Regions from separate parts of the Acidovorax sp. WCS2018Noco2-16 genome, predicted to be linked through region 2. Evidence: predicted binding sites of a transcription regulator. Region 2 holds the regulator's gene; each other region holds the start of a gene.
The links. The regulator LexA, encoded in region 2, represses DNA repair genes until DNA is damaged. The targets are predictions, from matches to a motif close to ACTGTATNNNNATACAGT.

Region 1 (7,577 bases), on a different contig from region 2:
GGGCGCGAGTATTTCCACGGCCGCATCCACCTGGCCGCCGCGCAACGCAGTGACGACGGCGGGCGTGCCGTTGAAAGGCACCACCTGCACGTCGATGTTCAGCGTGCTTTTCAGCAGCTCGGCCGCCAAGTGCTGTGTGCTGCCCACCTGCACGGTCGCGATGTTGAGGCGCCCGGGCCGGGCCTTGGCCTCGGCGATCAGGGTGCGCATCGAGGTGATCGGGCTGTTGGCGGCCACCAGCACCGCCAGATCGAAGCTGCCCAGCGTGGAGATGGGCGCGAAGTCTTTCACCGTGTCGTAGGGCAGTGAGGCGAAAAGGCCTGCGCTGACTGCGGTGCCGTTCGACATCAGCAGCAGGGTGTGCCCATCGGGCGCGGCATTGGCGACCGTGCTGGCGGCCACCACGCCGCCCGCGCCGGGCTTGTTGTCCACCACGATGCTTTGCCCCAGCGACGCGGCCATCTTCTGCGCCACGCTGCGTACCGTCAGGTCGGCCACGCCGCCCGGGCCGAACGGCACCACGATGCGTATCGCCCGCGAGGAAAGGGGTTGCGCCAACGCGCGCAAGGGCGGCAGGCCCAGCGCCAGCAGGGCGCTAAAGGCCCAGCGTCTTCTATTCATGGAAAGGTCTCCTGCGCCCCCGGACGCGGGCCGGAGGTCGAGCCTCACTATGACCGGCCTGCCGCCGCGTGCCTAGCGCCAGCGCCCTCTGTCTGCTATGCCTTGCCGGCATGGCATGACGACCGGGGTACAGCCCTCATCAGACCCCATCAACCCGCGCTGCCCTCATCGCCCGCGTCTTCTAAAGCACCCGCCAACACCTTGCGCACCGTGTCGCCGCCAAAGCCCCGCGTCATCAAAAAGCGCGTCTGCTTCGCGCGCTCCTGCAAGCTTTGCGGCGGGCCGTCGAAGCGGCGGCGCCACACGGCGCGGGCGCGGTCGATTTCCGTGTCCTTCAAGCGTTCGGCCGTGGCGCGCACCAGGGCTTCGTCCAGCCCTTTGCCGCGCAGCTCCTGCATCACGCGCTGCATGCCCAGCCTGGGGGCGCGGCGGTTGACGACCGAATCGGCGACCCGGCCGGCGTTGATGAAATCCTTGGCCTCCAACTCGTCGAGCACGGCGGCCAGGTCGTCGCCTTCCTGCACGTGGCGCGACAGCTTGGTCTGCAGCTCGGCGCGGGAATGCTCGCGCTGTGCCAACAGGCGCAGCGCGCGGCCCTTGAGCGATAACGTGGCAAAACCCATTGGTGCTATGAAAAATGTAGCTTGCAGCGCTTGTCAATCAAGCGCTGCAGCCACTTTTCGTTCAAAAATCGCAGATGGAAGGGCGTGCCGGATTCAACCCCGGATCACTTCTCCGCCCGGTCGGCTTTGTCGGCCTTGGGCGCCTTGTCGGCCTTGCCCTCGGCTGCTGCGGGCACGCCGCCCGGCAACAGCGAGATGCCCAGGCTCTCGCGCACCTTGTTCTCGATCTCCACCGCCAGGTCAGCGTTCTCGCGCAGGAATTCGCGGGCGTTGTCACGGCCCTGGCCGATCTTCTCGCCGTTGTAGGCATACCAGGCGCCGCTCTTTTCGATGATGCGCGCTTCTACGCCCATGTCGATGATCTCGCCTTCGCGGCTGATGCCTTCGCCGAACAGGATGTCGAACTCGGCCGTCTTGAAGGGCGGGCTCACCTTGTTCTTCACCACCTTCACCTTGGTTTCGTTGCCGATGGCTTCGTCGCCCTTCTTGATGGTGCCGGTGCGGCGGATGTCCAGGCGCACGGAGGCATAGAACTTCAGCGCATTGCCGCCGGTCGTGGTTTCGGGGCTGCCGAACATCACGCCGATCTTCATGCGGATCTGGTTGATGAAGATGACCATGCAATTGGTCTTCTTGATGGTGGCAGTGAGCTTGCGCAGCGCCTGGCTCATCAGGCGGGCCTGCAGGCCGGGCAGCGCGTCGCCCATCTCGCCTTCGATTTCAGCCTTGGGGGTCAGTGCGGCCACCGAGTCGATGACGATCAGATCCACGGCGCCCGAGCGCACCAGGCTGTCGACGATTTCCAGTGCTTGTTCACCGGTGTCGGGCTGGCTGATCAGCAGGTCGGACAGCTGCACGCCCAGCTTCTGGGCGTACTGCACGTCCAGCGCGTGCTCGGCGTCGACGAAGGCGCACTGGCCGCCCACCTTCTGCATCTCGGCGATGACCTGCAGCGTGAGCGTGGTCTTGCCCGAGCTTTCCGGGCCGTAGATCTCGACCACGCGGCCACGCGGCAGGCCGCCCACGCCCAGGGCCACGTCCAGGCCCAGCGAGCCGGTGGAGACGACCTGGATATCCTCGATCACCTCGCCTTCGCCCAGGCGCATGATCGTGCCCTTGCCGAACTGCTTTTCGATCTGCGCCAGCGCGGCTTGCAGGGCCTTGGCCTTTTCGGCGTTGACGGGTTGTGCGGGGTTGGTGTTCTTGACTGCGACGTCCATGGAAAACTCCTGGAAAAACAAGGGGGTTATGCGTTTCATCCGATCTGCTGTTAAGCACAGGCTGGATGCTTGAACAGTAGTTTATGGGCGGGTTGCAAGGTTTCAAAGCAAATTTTGGTCAGTTTGGCTGACAATCGACCCATGGCTGATTTGACTCACTCTCCGGCTGCCGGCGACAGCTGGCGGCACACCCACCTCGGCCGGCTGCTGGGTCATGCCATGCGGCGCTTCGACGCCCGTGTGCTGCAACTGATGGCGCACGACGTAGAGGTGCCGCTGGCGCTGTCCAACCTGGCCGCGCGTGACCAGATCAGCGCGGCGCATGTGCACATCACGCGCCACCTGGCGCTCTCCGGCGACCGGCTGACCGACCTGGCGCGCCGCGCGGGCATGACCAAGCAGGCCATGGCCAACCTGGTGGACCAGTGCGAGGCCTGGGGCTTGGTCACGCGCGAGCCCGACCCGCTGGACGCCCGCGCACGCCGCGTGCGCTTCACGCCCACCGGGCTGGCCTGGCTGCAGGCTTTTCAGCGCGCCGTGGCGCAGGCTGAGGCGGAGTTTCGCGATGCGGTCGGCCACGACGTGGCCACGGTGGTGGCCATTGGGCTGGAGGCTTATGCCGGCGGTGATGCGCCGGTGGACTGACGCCTAGAATCACCGCCACGCGCGGCGTGTCGAAGCTTCGACCCCAGACCGCGCACCAGGAGACCAACGCATGCGAATTCTCATTGCCGAAGACGACCAGGTGCTGGCCGACGGCCTGCTGCGCACGCTGCGCGGATCGGGCGCGGTGGTCGACCATGTGGCCAGCGGCACCGAGGCCGACGCCGCGCTGCTGGCCAATAGCGAATTCGATCTGCTGATACTGGACCTGGGCCTGCCGCGCCTGCACGGCCTGGAGGTGCTCAAGCGCCTGCGCGGCCGGGGCTCGGCCATGCCGGTGCTGATCCTCACCGCCGCCGACAGCGTGGATGAGCGCGTCAAGGGCCTGGACTTCGGCGCCGACGATTACATGGCCAAGCCGTTTTCGCTGCAGGAGCTGGAAGCGCGCGTGCGGGCGCTGACCCGGCGCGGCATGGGCGGCACCACCAGCGTGATCCGCCACGGTCCGCTGGTGTACGACCAGGCCGGGCGCGTGGCCACCATCGACGGCCGCATGGTCGAGCTGTCGGCGCGCGAGCTGGGCTTGCTCGAGGTATTGCTGCAGCGCGCCGGCCGCCTGGTCAGCAAGGAACAACTGGTCGAGCGACTGTGCGAATGGGGCGAAGAGGTGAGCAACAACGCCATCGAGGTGTACATCCACCGCCTGCGCAAGAAGATCGAGCGCGGCCCGATCCGCATCGCCACGGTGCGCGGCCTGGGCTACTGCCTGGAAAAGGTCGCGCCCGAGCGCTCGGTGGCATGATTGCTCTTGTTTTTATAGCTACTCGCGCTTGACCATCAAGCGCTAGAGCCTTAAAACACCTCAAACCCTACCACCCACCGCTCACCACCGTATGGCAGCCGAGCCCTTGGCGTGAAGATCTTCCAGCGCGAACAGCGCTCCCTGTTCGGCGAAATCCTCGACTGGATGCTCACGCCGCTCTTGCTGCTGTGGCCCGTCAGCCTGGCGCTGACCTGGCTGGTGGCGCAGGGGCTGGCCAACAAGCCGTTTGACCGCGCGCTCGAATACAACGCCCACGCGCTGGCGCAGTTGGTCACCGTGCAGGACGACCGGGTGCAGTTCAACCTGCCGCAGCCCGCCAGCGAGATCCTGCGCGCCGACGAATCCGACATCGTCTACTACCAGGTCGTGTCGCCCGACGGCGCGTACCTGTCGGGCGAGCGCGAGCTGCCGAAGCCGCCCGACGACGAAAAGCCGTTCTCTGGCGAGGTGCGGCTGCGCGATGCCGAGCTGCGCGGCATCGACATCCGCATCGCCTACCTGTGGGTGCGCGTGCCGCTGCCCGGCGCGCCGGCGGCGCTGGTGCAGGTGGCCGAAACCCGTGAAAAGCGCAGCGTGCTGGCCACCGAAATCATCAAGGGCGTGATGCTGCCGCAGTTCGCCATATTGCCGCTGGCCGTGCTGCTGGTGTGGCTGGCGCTGGCGCGCGGCATCAAGCCGCTGTCGCAGCTGGAAGAGCGCATTCGCGCGCGCAAGCCCGACGATCTGTCGCCGCTCGACCACAAGGCCGTGCCGATGGAAGTGGCGCCGCTGGTCGACTCGGTCAACGATCTGCTGCGCCGGCTCAACGAATCCATCGCCACGCAAAAGCGCTTTCTTGCCGACGCCGCGCACCAGCTCAAGACGCCGCTGGCGGGCCTGCGCATGCAGGCCGACCTGGCGCAGCGCGAGGGCTCAGACACCGAGGCGCTGCGCCGCTCGCTGCAGCAGATCGGCCGCAGCAGCATGCGCGCCACGCACACCGTCAACCAGTTGCTGGCGCTGGCCCGGGCCGAGGGCGGCACCGGCATGGTTCGCCAGCCGGTGGACCTGGCGCGGCTTGTGATCGAAGTGGTGCGCGACAGCGTGCCGCGCGCATTGGAGCGGCACATCGACTTGGGGTACGAAGGCGCAGAGCCTGGCGCGCCCGGCGTCTGGATGCATGGCAACGCCACGCTGCTCAAAGAGCTCGCGCGCAACTTGCTGGACAACGCGATGAACTACACGCCCTCCAACGCAGGGCAGCCCGGCGTCATCACTGCGCGCGTGTTGGCCGACACCTTCGGCCACGTGCTGCTGCTGCAGATCGAAGACTCCGGCCCTGGCGTGCCCGAAAGTGAGCGCGACCTGATCTTCCAGCCGTTCTACCGCGCGCTGGGCACTGACGCCGACGGCTCGGGCCTGGGCCTGCCCATCGTGGTGGAAATCGCGCGCCAGCATGGCGCCACCGTGCGGCTGGACGACGCGCAGCCAGGGCATGTGCCGCCCGGCGCGCGATTCACGGTGCAGTTCGCGTCACAGCCGGCACCTGCGCCCAGGCACTCGACCGGTCTTGAATGAAAAAAGCCCGCGCAGCAGGCGGGCTTTTTCTATGGTTGACCAGTGAGCACCCGCAGGGGCGCCCTCAAGTCAAGCCCATCAGTTGGTCATCGGAACGGTGCGGCTTTCGTACACGGACGCCACGGCGCTGGTCTCGCCACCCAGGCGGCGGACTTCGGCCACGTACTCAGGGCCGCTGCGCATGCGTTGGTATTCGGCCAGGCGTTGGGCGTACAGCGGGTCGGCGGCTGGCGAGCCTTCACCCACCTGGTACTGGCCCAGGCCTGCCATCTGCCACAGGTTCCAGTCGGCCTGCACTTCGGCGCGAGACACCTGGCGCGACGTGTCCGACACCATCGCCACAGGCGTTGGGCCTGCCCACACTTCCTGGTTCACGGGTGCGCCGGACATGCTGCCTGCGGCGGATGCGCCGGTGGCTGCGATGGCGAGGGTAGCTGCTGCGATGAGGTGCTTGCTGTTCATGTTGGGAAGTCCTTTCGAGGTCACACGGTGAGTGCAAAAAAGCGGTTGTCGAAGCGCGATGGCAAGGCAGGGGAGCGATGTCTTCGCGTTTCGCAACGTGTTTGCTTTTTGCTGCGAGGAAGGTCAGTGTGGACTGCGATGCAGGCGCTGCGTTGTGCGAAAACGCAGGGATTCGTGTCAGGTCCAGTCCGACGCGCCTGTGCTCCCTGGCGCCGCCGGGCGTACGCCATCCGGTCGTTTCCCAATGACAAAGACAACGCCGCCGCAAGGCACTGGAGTGTTGATCTTCCAGGCCATTGCGGCGGCGTCGTGCGGCTGTTTCCAATCGCTCTGCAGCCATTGGGCTGCGCTTTTTTTGAACGCTGCTTACAGCGCTTGCATTCACATGCAGGTGCTGCGCGTGCTGATCGCGTCGATCAGTTCACCGAGCGCTGCGATGCGGCGCCGGCGGTATTCACGCTGCCGCCCAGGCGCTGCACTTCAGCGACGTATTCAGGGCCGCTGCGCAGGCGTTGGTAAGCGGCCAGGCGTTGTGCGTAGGCGGGGTCGGCCACGTCGTTGTGGTCGCCGGCGTTGGCCTGGTTCAGGCCGGCACGGTTCCACAGGTTCAGTTCGGCCTGTACTTCAGCGCGAGAGAGCGACGCGCCCGAAGCCACAGGCTGGGCGCCGAACCATTCTTCTTGCGATGGGGCAGCAGCAGAAGCGGTGCCAGCAAAGGTGGTGGCGGCCAGGGCGGCAATGGCGAGGAGGTGCTTGGTGTTCTTCATGACAGTGCTTTCTTCAGTGATCTACAGGGCGGAATTGCTCGCTGCATGGACTGAAGTGTGTGCTTTTGCCGCTTTGGCGTATGTGCGCAAACGCACAGCTTTTCGCAGTTGCCGCCGGAGTGAAAAGGGCGCTGCGGCGCAGCTTCTTTTCAGGTCATTCAGCGGGTGGCCACTGGTGCGCCGGGTGCGGCACGTGCAGCACCTGCAGCGGCTGCGAGCGCCCGCGCACCTGCACTTCCACGGGCGCGCCCAGCGCGTCGGCCACGCCCGCCTGGCGCGCAGCCTCCAGCGACAGCACCAGCCGCGCGGCAGCCACCTTGGAATAGTCTTGCAGCCGGCTGGCGGTGTTCACCACCTCGCCCACGGCGCTGAACGTGGTGGCCTCGCCATAGCCCACGCAGCCCAGGGCCACGCGGCCGGCGTGCAGGCCCATCCCGAAGTCCAGCGCATGGCCGAACTGCGACGAGAAGCCGGCTCCCCATTCGTCCATGCGCTGCTCGATCAGCGCAGCCGCCTGCACCGCCTGGCGGCAGGCAGTGGGCAGGTCGGTCTGCAGGCCGAAGATCGCCATCACGCTGTCGCCGATGAACTGGTTGGCCAGCCCGCCGCTGGCCTGCACCGCTGCGCCCACGCGGGCGAAGTATTGGTCCAGCACCCAGGCCAAATCGAACGGCCACTGGCGTTCGGCCAGGCCCGACCAGCGCCGCAGGTCCACGAAAAGAATGGCTACCTGGCGCTCTTCGTCGGCTGGTGCAGCGGGCGGATTCGAGCGGGAATCGGCGCGAAAGAGCGGCGTGACGGAGATGTCACCGCGCGGGCGCAGCTGGCAGGCCAGCCGCACGTCGGGCGGCGCCTGCACGCGCGCCAGCGTCAGGCGCTCATCGCGCCCGGGCGGGGGTAG
Region 2 (7,577 bases):
GCACTCGGGGATCGCCGCGGCTGCAGGGCCGCGTGCGCTGTAAGGGGCAGGGGCAGCGGCCAGTGCTGCCTTCGTCGGGCTGTGCGCTAAGTGAGCGCTGTGTAGGGCGTCATGACCCATCGGGGAAAGCCGCATGGCGCAGCGGCGACGTGCGCGGTCAAGTCATTGCTCCATCCCCATGGGTCTGCACGCAATGGCATAAGGTGGTGCGCACACGGGAGGCGTGCAGTGGCTGCAGCTGTCATCTCGTCTCCTCTTGCCGTTGGTGGCTTGAGCAAACTGCCTTTGCAAGGAGGTCAGTCTGTTGTCTTTGAATATAGTTAGTCTGGCTACTTGATAAAGTCTATAACTGGTTTTGGGGTTTTGTATCGGTAGAAGCTCTAGGTGCGTCGATCCGGGAACGGATGCATGCGCAGGCGAGGCGGCGCAATCTGCCGTGGTGCGCGGGCCAAAGATGATCGGGCGTGCAGTGCCGGCGGCGGCCTCGGATAATGGCGGTCTTCATGAGCGAATCCGTGCCTTCCATTCCCCAGCCCGCCACGCCTGCCCTGCGTATCGAATTTCCTGAATCTCTGCCCGTATCGGGCAGGCGCGAAGAGATCATGGCGGCCATACGGCAGCACCAGGTCATCATCGTGTGCGGTGAAACCGGATCGGGAAAAACCACCCAATTACCCAAGATCGCCCTGGCGCTGGGCCGTGGCAAATGCAACGCCCCGGCCGGCAACAAGGGCCAACTGATCGGCCACACCCAGCCTCGCCGCATTGCTGCCAGCAGCGTGGCCAAGCGCATCGCCGAAGAACTCAAGACGCCGCTGGGCGACGTGGTGGGCTTCAAGGTGCGCTTTCAGGATCGGCTGTCGCGCGACGCCTCGGTCAAGCTGATGACCGACGGCATCCTGCTGGCAGAGACGCAGAACGACCCGCTGCTCAAGGCCTACGACACGCTGATCATTGACGAGGCCCATGAACGCAGCCTGAACATCGACTTCCTGCTCGGCTATCTGCGCCAGATCCTGCCGCGCCGGCCCGACCTGAAAATCATCGTCACCTCGGCCACCATCGACGCGGACCGGTTTGCCAAGCACTTCGAGTCTGCCAAGGGCCCGGCACCGGTGATTTATGTGTCGGGGCGCACCTTTCCGGTGGAACAACGCTGGCGGCCCTTCGAAGATACGCGCGACTACGGCCTGAACGAAGCCATTGCCGACGGCGTGGACGAGTTGTGGGCCGGCAATGCGGCCGGTGACATCCTGGTCTTTCTGCCTGGCGAGCGCGAAATCCGCGAAGCGGCCGACCATTTGCGCAAGCACCTGGCGCACCAGCCCGTCATGCGCAATGCCGAGGTGCTGCCGCTCTTCGCGCGCCTGTCGCAGGCCGAGCAGGACCGCATCTTCGACGGCCATACCGGCCGGCGCATCGTGCTGGCCACCAACGTGGCGGAAACCTCGCTCACGGTGCCGGGCGTCAGATACGTCATCGACGCAGGAACGGCAAGGGTCAAGCGCTACAGCTTTCGCAGCAAGGTGGAGCAACTGCTGGTGGAGGCCGTGAGCCAGGCCGCGGCCAACCAGCGCGCCGGCCGTTGCGGCCGCGTGGCCAACGGCATCTGCATTCGCCTGTACGACGAGGCCGACTTCAACAGCCGCCCGCGCTTTACCGACCCCGAAATCCTGCGTTCGTCGCTGGCCGGGGTCATCTTGCGCATGAAGTCGCTGCACCTGGGCGACGTGGGACAGTTTCCGTTCATCGAGGCGCCATCGGGCCGCGCGATTGCCGACGGCTACCAGTTGCTGGGCGAGCTCGGCGCGGTCAACGAGGCGAACGATCTGACACCCATGGGCGTGGAGCTGTCGCGCCTGCCGCTGGACCCGCGCGTGGGCCGCATGATCTTGGAAGCGCGCGACCGTAAGGCACTGGACGAAGTGCTGGTGATTGCCTCCGCTTTGTCGGTGCAGGATGTGCGCGACCGCCCACTCGAAGCGCAGCAGCAAGCCGACCAGGCGCACGCCAAGTTCGACGACGAGAAGAGCGAATTCAGCGGCTATCTGAAGCTGTGGAAGTGGATTGGCGAGGCGCGTGGTGGTGCGCCCAGCCTGCCGTCTGCACGCATGCAGCGCGAAGCCGCCCGCAAGGGGGCGCCGTCGCAAGCCGTGCTGCCCATCGCGCAGCGCATGGCGGCTGCCGCCCCACCGGCACCCGCACCCACGCAGCCGCAGGACCATCCCACGCACAAGCTCAGCAACCGCCAGTACGAGGCGCTGCTGCGGCAGAACTTCATCAGCGTGCGGCGCCTGCGCGAATGGCGCGACATCCACACGCAGTTGCTCACCGTGGTGACCGAGCACCGCTGGAAGATCAACACCACACCCGCCAGCTACGAGCAAATTCACTTGTCCATGCTGGCCGGCCTGTTGGGCAACCTGGGCATCAAGAGCGAAGAGGAAGACTGGTACCTGGGCGCGCGCGGCATTCGCTTTTACAAGCACCCTGGCGCGCACTTGAGCAAGAAGCCCGGCCGCTGGATCGTCGCGGCAGAACTGGTGGAGACCACACGCCTCTTCGGGCGCGGCATCGCCGCCATCGAGCCGCAATGGGTCGAAGAGATCGGCAGCCACCTGCTGAAAAAGCAGCTGCTCGACCCGCATTGGGAAAAGAAGGCTGCGCAGGTGTCCGCCATGGAGCGCGCCACGCTCTACGGTCTGGTCATCTACAACAACCGCCGCGTCAACTTCGGCAAGGTCGATCCGCACGCTGCGCGGGACATCTTCATCCGCGAGGCGCTGGTGGCGGGGCAGTGGGAGACGCGCCTGCCGTTCCTGGCCGCCAACCAGAAGCTGATCGCCAAGGTGGAAGAGTTGGAGCACAAGTCACGCCGCCAGGACGTGCTGGTGGACGACGAGCTGATCTACGCCTTCTACGATCAGCAGGTGCCGGCCGACGTGTGCACGGGCGCCGGCTTCGAGGCTTGGTACGGCGACGAAGCCCGCCAGAACCCCGACCTGCTCAAACTGACCCGCGACGAGTTGATGCGCCATGAAGCAGCCGGTATCACCAGCAACGCCTTCCCTAAGACCGTGCGGCTGGGCGGCGTGGACTGCGCTGCCAGCTACCTGCACGAACCGGGGGATGCCCGCGATGGCATCACCGTGACCGTGCCGCTGTTCGTGCTGAACCAGGTGAACGACGAACGCTGCGAATGGCTGGTGCCTGGCATGCTGCAGGCGAAGATCCAGGCGCTGCTGAAAAGCCTGCCGCAGCGCCCGCGTAGCCGCTTCGTGCCGCTGCCCGAAAGCGCCGCGCGGCTGGCTGGGTTGCTCGGTGCACCCGAGCGCTTCGGCCATGGCAGCCTGACCGACGTGCTGCTCAAGCAGGTGCAGACAGAAACGTCGCTGGATGTGAAGCGAGCAGACTTCAAGCTGGACATGCTGTCCCCCCATCTGTTCATGAACTTCCGCGTGGTGGACGAACACGGGCGGCAGCTGGGCCACGGGCGCAACCTGGGTGCGCTGAAGGCGGAGTGGGGCGCCAAGGCGCGCGGCGCGTTTCAAGCGCTCGCGGGGCTGAAGCTCGCTGGTGGTGGAGATTTAGCATCAAATATGCCTCCAGCGCTTGATAGTAAAGCGCAAGTAGCTATTAAAAGTGTAGCAAATAGATCTGGTGGCCAGGCCGCGAAAACGCCCGCTGCTGCAGATGCTGCCAACAAGCCGGCCACGGCCGCCGGACAACGCTACACGGCCTGGACCTTCGGCGAGTTGCCCGAGCTGATGGAAATTCGCAAGGCAGGCCAGACGCTGATCGGCTTTCCGGCGCTCATCGACGGCACCGACGCCGTCACCATCGAAGTGTTCGACGAGCCCGAAGCGGCGGCAGCCAAGCACCGCGCGGGGCTGCGGCGCCTGTTCGCGCTGCAGATCAAGGACGCGCTGAAGTACCTGGAAAAGAACATTCCAGACTTGCAGCGAATGGCCGTCGCCTACATGCCGCTGGGCACACAGGAAGAACTGCGCACGCAGATTCTCGACATTGCGCTGGAGCGCGCCTTTCTGCAAGACCCGCTGCCGACCAACGAGGCCGACTTCAAGCGCCGGGTGGAAGAGGGACGGGGTCGCCTCACCCTGATTGCCAACGAAGTCGCCCGCCTGGCTGGCACCATCCTGGTGGAGTTTGCCACTGCCGCGCGCAAGATCAAGGACACGAAGAACGCGCCGGAGGCCACGCAGGACGCCCAGCAGCAACTGCAGCGGTTGATGCCCCGGCAGTTCCTGGCAGCAGCGCCGTGGACTCAACTGGCGCACTTTCCACGCTATCTCAAGGCCATCACCCTGCGGCTGGACAAGCACCGGGCCGACCCTTCGCGCGATGCAGCACGACTGACGGAATTGCGCCCACAGGAGCAGCGCTATTGGCGCCTGGTGGCTGACCGAAAGGGCAAGGTGGACAGTCGCATGCAAGAGTTGCGCTGGCTGCTGGAGGAATTGCGCGTGAGCTTCTTCGCGCAGGAACTGCGCACCCCGCAGCCGGTCAGCGTCAAACGACTGGACAAGCTCTGGGCACAGATCAACGCGTAGCGTGTGATGACAGCACGGACGCTGGCGAAGTCACTCAACGGGCGGCGCACAGCGGGCCGGTGACGGTGAGGTCCATTCGAGTTCGCCTTCGCCTGCGTGGTTCGAAACCTGGTGGTCAGACGGCCAAGTGAGCCTCTGATGCTGCCAGGCGGTCGAGCTCAGCGCATACATCGGCCATACGCCCGGAAATCACCAGCCTTGCGGGGTCGGTCGCGTGTACGCGGCGCATCACGCGCAGCATGGGGCGGTCTTTCTTGAGGGCAGAACCGTGCTGGTAGCTGCCGGTGCCGGCATGAAAGCGGTCGGCGTTGGCAGCCTTCGCAGGTGCAGCGGGCAAGGCATTTACCCGTGAAGTCGACGGAACCTGTTGCCGTGGCAGGGTCAACAAGGAACGCGCAGGTGCAATCACTGGCCATGTCCCTGCAGGAGCGGAAAAGCCCGAACTGGACACCACTGGAGCCGGACTGGCCAATGGGGCATTCGCTGTGGCCACTGGCTGGCAAGAAGGGGCAGCGGGCTGCTGAGAACCAATGCCGGCTGCCGGGCGGACATGATTTGAGGGCAGTGCATCGCTCGGGCTTGCGCCGCGGCTTGGGCGAGCGAAAAACTGAGTCAGGGCTTTGACGGGCTGCGACAAAGACGAAAAGGCAAGCAGGGCAATTCCCATGTGAAAACTCCATCGTGGTCAATGCCTCGAACAGCGCTGGAGCGTTCCGGAACGGCTAGCTCAGATTGCTTTTCGCAAGTCGGCGACGACTCAACCTGGCTTTTCAAATAAGCCATTTCAAGACAGTGCGCGAGCAAGCTGGCAACCCGGGCCGCCCGGTGGCAGCACCAGCCCCGTGCGACGGCACGGAGGGTTGAACACAGGCAGGATTGCCATTGGGCGACTTGCCGCAGGGTTGGCGTGTAAGGCTTTGGTAAGGCGCTATGTGCGCCGTACTCCCACCCCACCGCCAGACGCCCGCCACCTGCGGCACGCCGCGTTCGCGCTACATGAGCATCGTGTTGCGGATCAGCCCTACGGCCAGGCCTTCGATTTCGAACGGCTCACCGGGTTGAACGGTGATCACCGGGTAGTCTGGGTTTTCTGGCAGCAGCTCAACGGCCGTGCCGGTTCGGCGCAAGCGCTTGACGGTCACGTCGTCACCCAGGCGGGCGACGATGATCTGGCCGTTGCGGGCTTCGCGCGTGGACTGAACTGCCAGCAGGTCGCCGTCCATGATGCCGATATCGCGCATGGACATGCCGCGCACTTTCAGCAGGTAGTCGGGCTTGTGCTGAAACAGGCTGCCTTCCACGCTATAGGTCTGGTCTACATGTTCCTGCGCGAGAATCGGCGAGCCTGCGGCGACGCGGCCGATCAGCGGAAGCACCAGCTGTGACAGGCCTGGAATGGGCAAATTGAACTGCGTGCCGCGTGCCGCGTTGATGGAGCGCACGGTTTCACTGCGCAGGCGGATACCGCGCGACGTGCCGCTGACCAGTTCGATGACGCCTTTGCGTGCCAGCGCCTGAAGGTGTTCCTCGGCCGCATTGGCGGACTTGAAGCCCAGTTGCGCAGCGATTTCGGCGCGAGTGGGTGGAGCACCAGTGCGGGCGATGGCGGTCTGGATGAGATCCAGAATCTGTTGCTGGCGGGCGGTGAGCTTGGGACTGTCGAGCATGGCGAGGTTCCAGTGCAATGCGGTGATCAAAAGGATCGACGGCGGGACTGTTTTTTAATCCAGTACCTGTATTTTTAACCAGTTTTTCGAAGGATGCAAGTGGGCGCTCAAAAAATCGTGGTGCTGGGAACGGGGGGCACGATCGCTGGCACCGCCAGCGACTCGTCGGACAACATCGGCTACATCGCTGCCCAGGTGGGGGTGCAGCAACTGCTGAATGCGGTGCCTGGCCTGGTGGCCGCTGCGGGCGGCGAGCTGGTGGCCGAACAGGTCGCCCAGGTGGACAGCAAGGACATGGACTTCGGCATCTGGCAGCGGCTGGGCGACCGTTGCGCAGTGCATCTGGCCGACCCCGAGGTGCGCGGCATCGTCATCACGCACGGCACCGATACGCTGGAAGAGACGGCCTGGTTCCTGCGGCTGGTGCTGGATGCCCACAAGCCAGTGGTGCTGACCTGCGCCATGCGGCCGGCCTCCGCCCTGACGCCAGACGGGCCGCAGAATCTGCTCGATGCCGTGGCGGTGGCTGCCACCCCAGGTGCGCGTGGCGTCGTGGCGGTAGCCGCCGGCACGCTGCATGGTGCCGAGCAGGTTCGCAAGGTACATCCGTATCGCGTGGATGCTTTCGATTCCGGAGACAGCGGCCCCCTTGGCTGGGTGGAGGAAGGCCAGGTGCGGCTGGCGCGCGACTGGCCTTCCGCTGAGCCACTGCATGCCCGCTCTCAGTGGGCCACCGCTGCACCGTCAAGCTGGCCCCGCGTCGAGGTGTTGCTCAACCACGCCGGTGCGTCGGGCCGTGTAGTGGATCTGCTGGTGGCCGACGGCGTGGCGGGCCTGGTGGTGGCTGCAACGGGCAACGGCACGCTGCACCATGATCTGGAGGCTGCGCTACTGCGTGCACAAGCGGCGGGCGTGGCGGTGCGGGTGAGCTCGCGCTGCCTGCTGGGCCGGGTGTTGCCGCGTCCGGGGGATTCCCTGCAGGCTGATGCGCACGGCCTGGGGGCGGTAAAGGCGCGGGGTTCGTTGTTGCTTGAACTGCTGGCGGCTCGCTCGCACTGAATGCCTATCACCTACCGCCCAAAGCAAAAGCCCCGCATGCGGGGCTTTGTTCATCGGTTCAGGCTGCGGTCAGTTCGACAGGGCCTGCAGCGCGCGCTGGGTGATTTCTTCCACTGATCCCGTTCCACTGATGGCGCGGTACTTGGGCGCTGCATCGGGCTCTTGTTGAGCCCAGCTCGAGTAGTAGTCGACCAGCGGGCGGGTCTGCGCGCTGTAGACATCCAGGCGCTTCTTCACCGTGGCTTCCTTGTCGTCTTCGCGCTGGATCAGTTCTTCACCG
Region 3 (7,577 bases), on a different contig from region 2:
TGCACCGCGCTGATCTGCGCGCTGGTGGCAGGAATCAGCTCCTTGAACTCGGCCTCGACGGCCGGGTCGCTGCTGACGATGAGCGCCTGCGTGCGCGCGGCGTTGGTTTCGGTCAGCCCCGACCAGCGCACTGCCGCCACCACGCGCGCCTGCATTTCATCGTCCACCGTGTCCGCCTGCGCCTGAACCTGCACCAGCCGGTAGCCGGCCACGCCGGTCACGCCGGCCAGCAGCACCACAATGAGAAAGACGGCCAGCCAGAGCTTTTGGGCCAGACGGATACGTTGCAGCATGTGGACACCCCGTTGTTTTCACCCATTCTCAGGCTTGTATCGGCATGCAGCCTGCCTTTTTGATGGGGACGAACCCGCGGTGCCATGACGCCTTCGCAGGCGTCGCTGGCGCTATTCCACGCGGCTGACCGACGCAGGCTTGAACCCCAAATCAGCCGCCTTGCCCTTGCGCCCGCGCGGGAAGCGAGCGTTGTTCAGGCTGCGGATCTCCAGCGTTTCCTCGCGCTCTTTGCCGCCACGGCCCACGCCGGCAATGCGCACGCTGCGCGTGTACGCGGCCGCGCCGGCCAGCGTGTCCTTGTCTTCCAGGTCGATCAGCATCAGGCCCCGGCCGCCGTTGGCCATCTGCTTGAGCTCGGTGATCTCGAAGGTCAGGACCCGTCCGCCCGTGGAGGCACAGCACACGTGCGTGGCCGGCGCCAGCGGCTGGCCGCCGTTGGTGATGGCCGCATGCGAAGGTTTGCACAGCTGCTCGCCTTCGGCCAGCGTGATGAAGGCCTTGCCGCCGCGGTTGCGCGCGGTCATGTGTTCGACGGCGGCGATGAAGCCATAGCCGCCCGAGCTGGCCAGCAGCAGCGCCGCGCCCGCCGGCCCGGCGAAGAAATGCAGTGGCTGCGTGCCGCTTTCCAGCTCGATCAACGTGGTGATGGGCTGGCCGTCGCTGCGCGCGCCCGGCAATTGCGCCACGGCCACCGAATACACGCGCCCGTTGCTGCCGAAGGTGATGAGGGTGTCGACCGTGCGGCATTCGAAGGTGCCATAGAGCCCGTCGCCCGCCTTGAACGCGAAGCTGGCCGCGTCGTGCCCGTGGCCCTGGCGCGCGCGCACCCAGCCTTTTTGCGACACCACCACGGTGACGGGCTCGTCCACCACCTTCACTTCGGCCACGGCCTTTTTCTCGGCCTGGATGAGGGTGCGGCGCGGGTCGGCGAACTGCTTGGCGTCCTGCTCAATCTCCTTGGCCATCAAGCGCCGCAGCGATGCGGGATTGCCCAAAATGTCTTCGAGCTTGCCCTGCTCTTCGCGCAGCTCTTTCAGTTCCTGCTCGATCTTGATAGCTTCGAGCCGCGCGAGCTGCCGCAGGCGAATTTCAAGGATGTCTTCGGCCTGCCTGTCCGATAGGCCAAAGCGTGCGATCAGCGCCGCCTTGGGCTCGTCCGCCGCGCGGATGATGGCGATCACCTCGTCGATGTTGAGCAGCACGACCTGCCGCCCTTCGAGGATGTGTACGCGGTCCAGCACCTTGGCCAGCCGGTGCTGGCTGCGCCGCGTGATGGTCTGCTGGCGGAAGTCGACCCACTCCTGCAGCATGCGGCGCAGCGACTTCTGCGTGGGTCTGCCGTCCAGGCCCACCATCGTCAGGTTGATGGGCGACGACGTTTCCAGGCTGGTGTGCGCCAGCAGCGAGGTGATGAGCTCCTGCTGCGGCACGCGGCCGGTCTTGGGCTCGAACACCAGGCGCACGGGCGCGTCCTTGCTCGACTCGTCGCGCACCACGTCCAGCACGCCCAGCACCGTGGCCTTGAGCTGCACCTGCTCAGCACTCAAGGCCTTCTTGCCAGCTTTGACCTTGGGGTTGGTCAGCTCCTCGATCTCTTCCAGCACCTTCTGCGTGGACACGCCCGGCGGCAGCTCGGTGACCACCAGCTGCCACTGGCCGCGCGCCAGGTCTTCGATCTTCCAGCGCGCGCGCACCTTCAGGCTGCCCCGCCCCGTTCGGTAGGCGTCCTGAATGTCGCCGGTGCTGCTGATGATCTGGCCGCCGCCCGGATAGTCCGGGCCGGGGATGAACGCGAACAGCTCGTCGTCGCTGAGCTTGGGGTTCTTGACCAACGCCACGCAGGCGTCCGCCACTTCGCGCAGGTTGTGGCTGGGGATTTCCGTCGCCAGGCCCACGGCGATGCCGCTGGCGCCGTTGAGCACAGCAAACGGCAGGCGCGCGGGCAACTGGCGCGGCTCTTCGGTCGAGCCGTCGTAGTTGGGCACGAAGTCCACGGTGCCCTGGTCGATCTCGTCGAGCAGCAGGCCGGCGATGCGCGTCAGCCGCGCCTCGGTGTAGCGCATGGCCGCCGCGCCGTCGCCGTCGCGGCTGCCGAAGTTGCCCTGGCCGTCGATCAGCGGGTACCGCTGGTTGAAGTCCTGCGCCAGGCGCACCAGCGCGTCGTAGGCCGACTGGTCGCCGTGCGGGTGAAAGCGGCCCAGCACGTCGCCCACCACGCGGGCGCTCTTGACAGGCTTGGCGGCTACGTTGCGCGTGGGGCCGCTGTAGGCCAGGCCCATGCGCTCCATCGCAAACAGAATGCGCCGCTGCACCGGCTTCATGCCGTCGCACACATCGGGCAGCGCACGGCCCTTGACCACCGAGAGCGCGTATTCCAGATACGCACGTTGGGCGTAACTGGCCAGGCTCGGGTTGTCGTCGGACTCGGGCTGAGAGAGATCGAGAGTGGGTTGGTCGTTGTCGCTCATGCGTCGGGGAAATGAGGGAAAGGAAAGAAAACGGCCTTCAGTGCGCCGCGATGTCGTTCACGAACAATCAGCGCGGATCGGGCAGGGCTGCGGGGCCGGCCAGTTCCATGCGCACGCGGCCGCCGGCGGCGCGCGCGGCCGGCTGGGCCAGCGGCGGCTTCAGCAGGGCATAGAGCCCCAGCACGCTCTTGACGTAATTCTGCGTTTCGCGATAGGCCGGAATGCGGTCGCCCGCGCGCCGCACGGCGCCTTCGCCGGCGTTGTAGGCGGCCAGGGCCAGGTCGAGCCGGCCTTCGAACAGATCGATCAAATGCCGCAGGTAGCGCGCGCCGGCGGCCACGTTGGTGGCCGGGTCGGCGAGCTGCTGCTCGATGGTGCGGCGCGGCGCGCGCGCAACGCCGAAGCGTTCGGCCGTGGCCGGCATCACCTGCATCAGGCCCACGGCACCGCGCGGCGACACGGCCAGCGCGTCGAAGCCTGATTCGGTCGCGATTACTGCCTGCAGCAACTCGTAATCGAGCCCCTGCTGCGTGGCCGAGGCGCGCAGATGGTGCTTGACGCGCTTGACCTCCGGGGCGATGTCGAAATACGCCAGCCGCCGCACGCCCGCCGCCGTGGCCGAGGGCGCCGAGTCAGGCAGCACGATGCCGGTGCCGGCCGAGCGTCCATCGATGGCGGAATCGAACACGTCGCCACGGAAGTACAGCGTGTAGCGCTCGTCGACGCGCTCGGCCGCGAAGTGCGTCACGCCGCGTTCATCGACGTGAGCCCACAGGTCGGCATGGGCCGATTGCTGCAAAAACCATAGCAACAACCCCAGGCACATCAAGCGCGAGAGGCCAAAAACACCCCAAACACGCTCCGCCCACGCCGCACCGCCGCGCAGCGCACACCGCACCAAGCTGGGCTGGCCGCGCTGCGCAGCCATGTCAGATGTCCACATCCACGGCGTCGCCGTGCAGTTCCATCAGCTCGCGCCGGGCGGCGGCCTCGCCCTTGCCCATCAGCTTGGTGATGAGGCCTGCCGTGGCGGCAAAGTCCATCGCGCCCAGTTGCACGGGCAGCAGGCGGCGGGTGTCGGGGTTGAGCGTGGTTTCCCACAGCTGCTCGGCATTCATCTCGCCCAGGCCCTTGAAGCGGCTGATCTGGCACTTCTCGCGCGCCACGCCGTCCTTGACGCTCTTGTCGAGAATGGCTTCCAGCTCACCCTCGTCCAGCGCATACACCTTCGACGCCGGCTTCTTGCCGCGCGCGGGCACGTCCACCCGAAAGAGCGGTGGGCGCGCCACGTAGATGTGGCCCGTCTCGATGAGCTTGGGAAAGTGGCGAAAGAACAAGGTGAGCAGCAGCACCTGGATGTGCGAGCCGTCCACGTCGGCATCGCTCAGGATGCAGACCTTGCCGTAGCGCAGGCCCGACAGGTCGGGCGTGTCTTCGGGCCCGTGCGGGTCCACCCCCAGCGCCACCGAGATGTCGTGGATTTCATTGTTGGCAAAGAGCCGGTCGCGGTCGACCTCCCAGGTGTTGAGCACCTTGCCGCGCAGCGGCAGCACGGCCTGGCATTCCTTGTCGCGGCCCATCTTGGCGCTGCCGCCGGCAGAGTCGCCCTCCACCAGAAACACTTCGTTGTGCGACAGGTCGCGGCTTTCGCAGTCGGTCAGCTTGCCGGGCAGCACGGCCACGCCGGAGCCCTTGCGCTTTTCGACCTTCTGGCCGGCCTTCTGGCGCGTCTGCGCGGCCTTGATGGCGAGTTCTGCCAGCTTCTTGCCGTACTCGACGTGCTGGTGCAGCCAGAGTTCGAGCGACGGACGCACGAAGCTCGACACCAGCCGCACGGCGTCGCGCGAATTGAGCTTTTCCTTCACCTGGCCCTGAAACTGCGGGTCCAGCACCTTGGCCGACAGCACGTACGAAGCGCGTGCAAACACGTCCTCGGGCAGCAGTTTCACGCCCTTGGGCAACAGCGAATGCAGTTCGATGAAGCTCTTGACCGCGTTGAAGAGGCCGTCGCGCAGGCCTGCGTCGTGCGTGCCGCCTGCGCTGGTTGGAATCAGGTTGACGTAGCTCTCGCGCACCGGCGCGCCTTCGTCGGTGAAGCCCACGCACCAGGAGGCGCCCTCGCCTTCGGCAAAGCTTTCGTGGTTCCGGTCGGCAAAGCCTTCGCCCTCGAAGAGCGGAATCACCGGGTCGGCATGCAGCGTTTGCGCCAGGTAGTCGCGAAGACCGCCCTTGTACTGCCAGGTCTGCACGTCCTTGGTTTTCTCGTTGACCAGCGTCACCGTCACGCCGGGCATCAGTACCGCCTTGCTGCGCAGCAGATGAGTCAACTCCGCCATCGGCAGAACCGGGGTCTCGAAGTACTTCGGATCGGGCCACACGCGCACGGTAGTGCCCTGCTTGCGCTCGCCCGCAGCCAGCGGGCGTGACGTCAGCGGCTCGGTGACGTCGCCGCCCTGGAAGACGAGTTGCGCCATCTGGCCTTCGCGGTGCGTGCTGGCTTCCAGCCGCAGCGACAGCGCATTGGTGACCGACACGCCCACGCCATGCAGGCCGCCCGAAAAGCTGTAGGCACCGCCCTTGCCCTTGTCGAACTTGCCGCCGGCATGCAGCCGCGTGAACACCAGTTCGATGACGGGCGCCTTTTCTTCCGGATGCAGGCCGAAGGGAATGCCCCGGCCGTCGTCTTCGATGCCCACCGAGCCGTCGGCATGCAGCGTGACCTTGATCTTTTTGCCGTGGCCGGCCAGCGCCTCGTCAGCGGCGTTGTCCAGCACTTCCTGAATGATGTGCAGCGGGTTGTCGGTGCGGGTGTACATGCCCGGACGCTGCTTGACGGGCTCCAGGCCCTTGAGAACGCGGATCGAGCCTTCTGAATATTCGCTGGTGGAAGCGGATGCGGATGCGGGTTTGACTGCCATGGCGGCGGATTGTAGTAGCTGGATATAACCACAGCCCCGCCACACCTTTCTTTCAATGCCAGCAGACGAGCGAGCGCAGCCACACCGTTTTGGCTAAAGTCGCCGGATGCATAAAGAAACACAAAAACTGCCCGTGGTGCAGGTGCTGCTGTGCGGTGCCGCCATCGTCACGCTGTCGATGGGCATCCGCCACGGCTTTGGCCTGTGGCTGCAGCCGATCACGCAGGAGATGGGCTGGACGCGCCAGACCTTCGCGCTGGCGATCGCGGTGCAGAACATCGCCTGGGGCGTGTTCGGCATCTTTGCGGGCATGGCGGCCGACCGGTTCGGCGCGTTTCGTGTGCTGATGGGCGGCGCGCTGCTCTACGCGCTGGGCCTGGCCGGCATGGCGCTGTCGCCCACACCAGTGACCTTTGCGTTGACAGCGGGCGTGCTCATCGGCGCGGCGCAGGCCGGCACGACCTACGCCGTCATTTACGGCGTGCTGGGCAGGCAGATCGCGCCGGAGCGGCGCTCTTGGGCCATGGGCGTGACGGCGGCGGCGGGCTCGTTTGGGCAGTTTCTGATGGTGCCGGTCGAAGGCCAGCTCATCGCGCAGTTCGGCTGGCAAGAAGCGCTGCTGGCGCTGTCCATGCTGGTGCTGCTGATCGTGCCGCTGGCCTTCGGCCTGCGCGAACCCGGCTTTGGCAACGCGCCCGGCGGCGCGGCCAGCCCGCGCAAACAGTCCATCGGCCAGGCGGTGGGCGAGGCGCTGCGCTATCCCAGCTTCCTGCTGCTGACGGCGGGTTACTTCGTCTGCGGCTTTCAGGTGGTGTTCATCGGCGTGCACATGCCCAGTTACTTGAAGGACCACGGCCTGTCGCCGCAGGTGGCCAGCTATGCGCTGGCGCTGATAGGGCTGTTCAACATCTTCGGCACCTACTTGGCCGGCACGCTGGGCCAGCGAATTCAGAAGCGCTACATCCTGTCGTTCATCTACTTTGGCCGTGTGGTGGCGATCAGCGTCTTCCTGATGGTGCCGCTGACGCCCATGTCGGTCTATGTGTTCTCGGCCGTGATGGGTGCGCTGTGGCTGTCCACCGTGCCGCCAACCAACGCCACCGTGGCGCAGATCTTCGGCGTGCAGCATCTGTCGATGCTGAGCGGCTTCGTGTTCTTCAGCCACCAGATCGGCAGCTTTCTGGGCGTGTGGCTGGGCGGCTATCTATATGACCGTACTGGCAGCTACGATGTGGTCTGGTATCTGTCGATTGCACTGGGCGTCTTCGCCGGGCTCGTGAACCTGCCGGTGCGTGAAGCGCCCATCGCGCGCCAGCCGCAACCCGCCTGAACTGAAAAAACATGTCATCCGCTCTGCACCACTCCACCGCCGCGCCCTCGCGCCGCCAGCGCTTCGGCCGCTGGGCGGGATGGACCCTGGGTGCCGCGGTGCTGGTGGTGGTGTTCATGCTGTACGCGGAGCCGGATTTCGTCGTCATGATGGCCGATCAGGTTTGGGCGTGCTTCTGACACGCCATCTGTATCAAAACGGCCTCCAGCGCTTGATCCATAAGCGCAAGCAGCTATAAAAACAATAGCATGAAGAGTCACGGCGACGGAGCCCCTTCCGAATGGATCACGCGCTGGGCGCACCTGATGCCCGAGCGCGGCAGCGTGCTCGACGTGGCCTGCGGCGCCGGCCGGCATGTGCGCTGGCTGCACGCGCTGGGGCATGCGGTCACCGGCGTCGACCGGTCGCAAGAAGCATTGGCACCACTCGCCACGCTGCAGCCGCCCGTCGAAACTGTGTGCGTCGACATCGAATCAGGCCCGTGGCCGCTGGCCGGGCGCCAGTTCGGCGCGGTCATCGTCACCAACTACCTATGGAGGCCGCTGCTGCCCACGCTGATCGCCAGCG

Region 1: the regulator LexA is predicted to act here: its motif matches at 2,525-2,542, upstream of recA (recombinase RecA).
Region 3: the regulator LexA is predicted to act here: its motif matches at 5,698-5,715, upstream of RQI28_RS11820 (DNA topoisomerase IV subunit B).

What each region holds. Positions count from the first base shown of each region.
Region 1 covers NZ_JAVTJJ010000007.1:59,582-67,158, forward strand. The annotation lists gene RQI28_RS14420 (tripartite tricarboxylate transporter substrate binding protein) at 1-621, opposite strand, end outside; gene recX (recombination regulator RecX) at 771-1,244, opposite strand; gene recA (recombinase RecA) at 1,349-2,464, opposite strand; gene RQI28_RS14435 (MarR family winged helix-turn-helix transcriptional regulator) at 2,606-3,109, shown strand; gene RQI28_RS14440 (response regulator transcription factor) at 3,180-3,869, shown strand; gene RQI28_RS14445 (sensor histidine kinase N-terminal domain-containing protein) at 3,981-5,447, shown strand; gene RQI28_RS14450 (hypothetical protein) at 5,526-5,909, opposite strand; gene RQI28_RS14455 (DUF4148 domain-containing protein) at 6,326-6,676, opposite strand; gene RQI28_RS14460 (adenylate/guanylate cyclase domain-containing protein) at 6,831-7,577, opposite strand, start outside.
Region 2 covers NZ_JAVTJJ010000001.1:31,992-39,568, forward strand. The annotation lists gene hrpA (ATP-dependent RNA helicase HrpA) at 504-4,571, shown strand; gene RQI28_RS00165 (hypothetical protein) at 4,687-4,908, opposite strand; gene lexA (transcriptional repressor LexA) at 5,564-6,238, opposite strand; gene RQI28_RS00175 (asparaginase) at 6,332-7,297, shown strand; gene adk (adenylate kinase) at 7,367-7,577, opposite strand, start outside.
Region 3 covers NZ_JAVTJJ010000004.1:176,189-183,765, forward strand. The annotation lists gene RQI28_RS11805 (methyl-accepting chemotaxis protein) at 1-293, opposite strand, end outside; gene parC (DNA topoisomerase IV subunit A) at 405-2,762, opposite strand; gene RQI28_RS11815 (lytic transglycosylase domain-containing protein) at 2,830-3,705, opposite strand; gene RQI28_RS11820 (DNA topoisomerase IV subunit B) at 3,692-5,680, opposite strand; gene RQI28_RS11825 (MFS transporter) at 5,787-7,010, shown strand; gene RQI28_RS11830 (hypothetical protein) at 7,022-7,189, shown strand; gene RQI28_RS11835 (class I SAM-dependent methyltransferase) at 7,259-7,577, shown strand, end outside.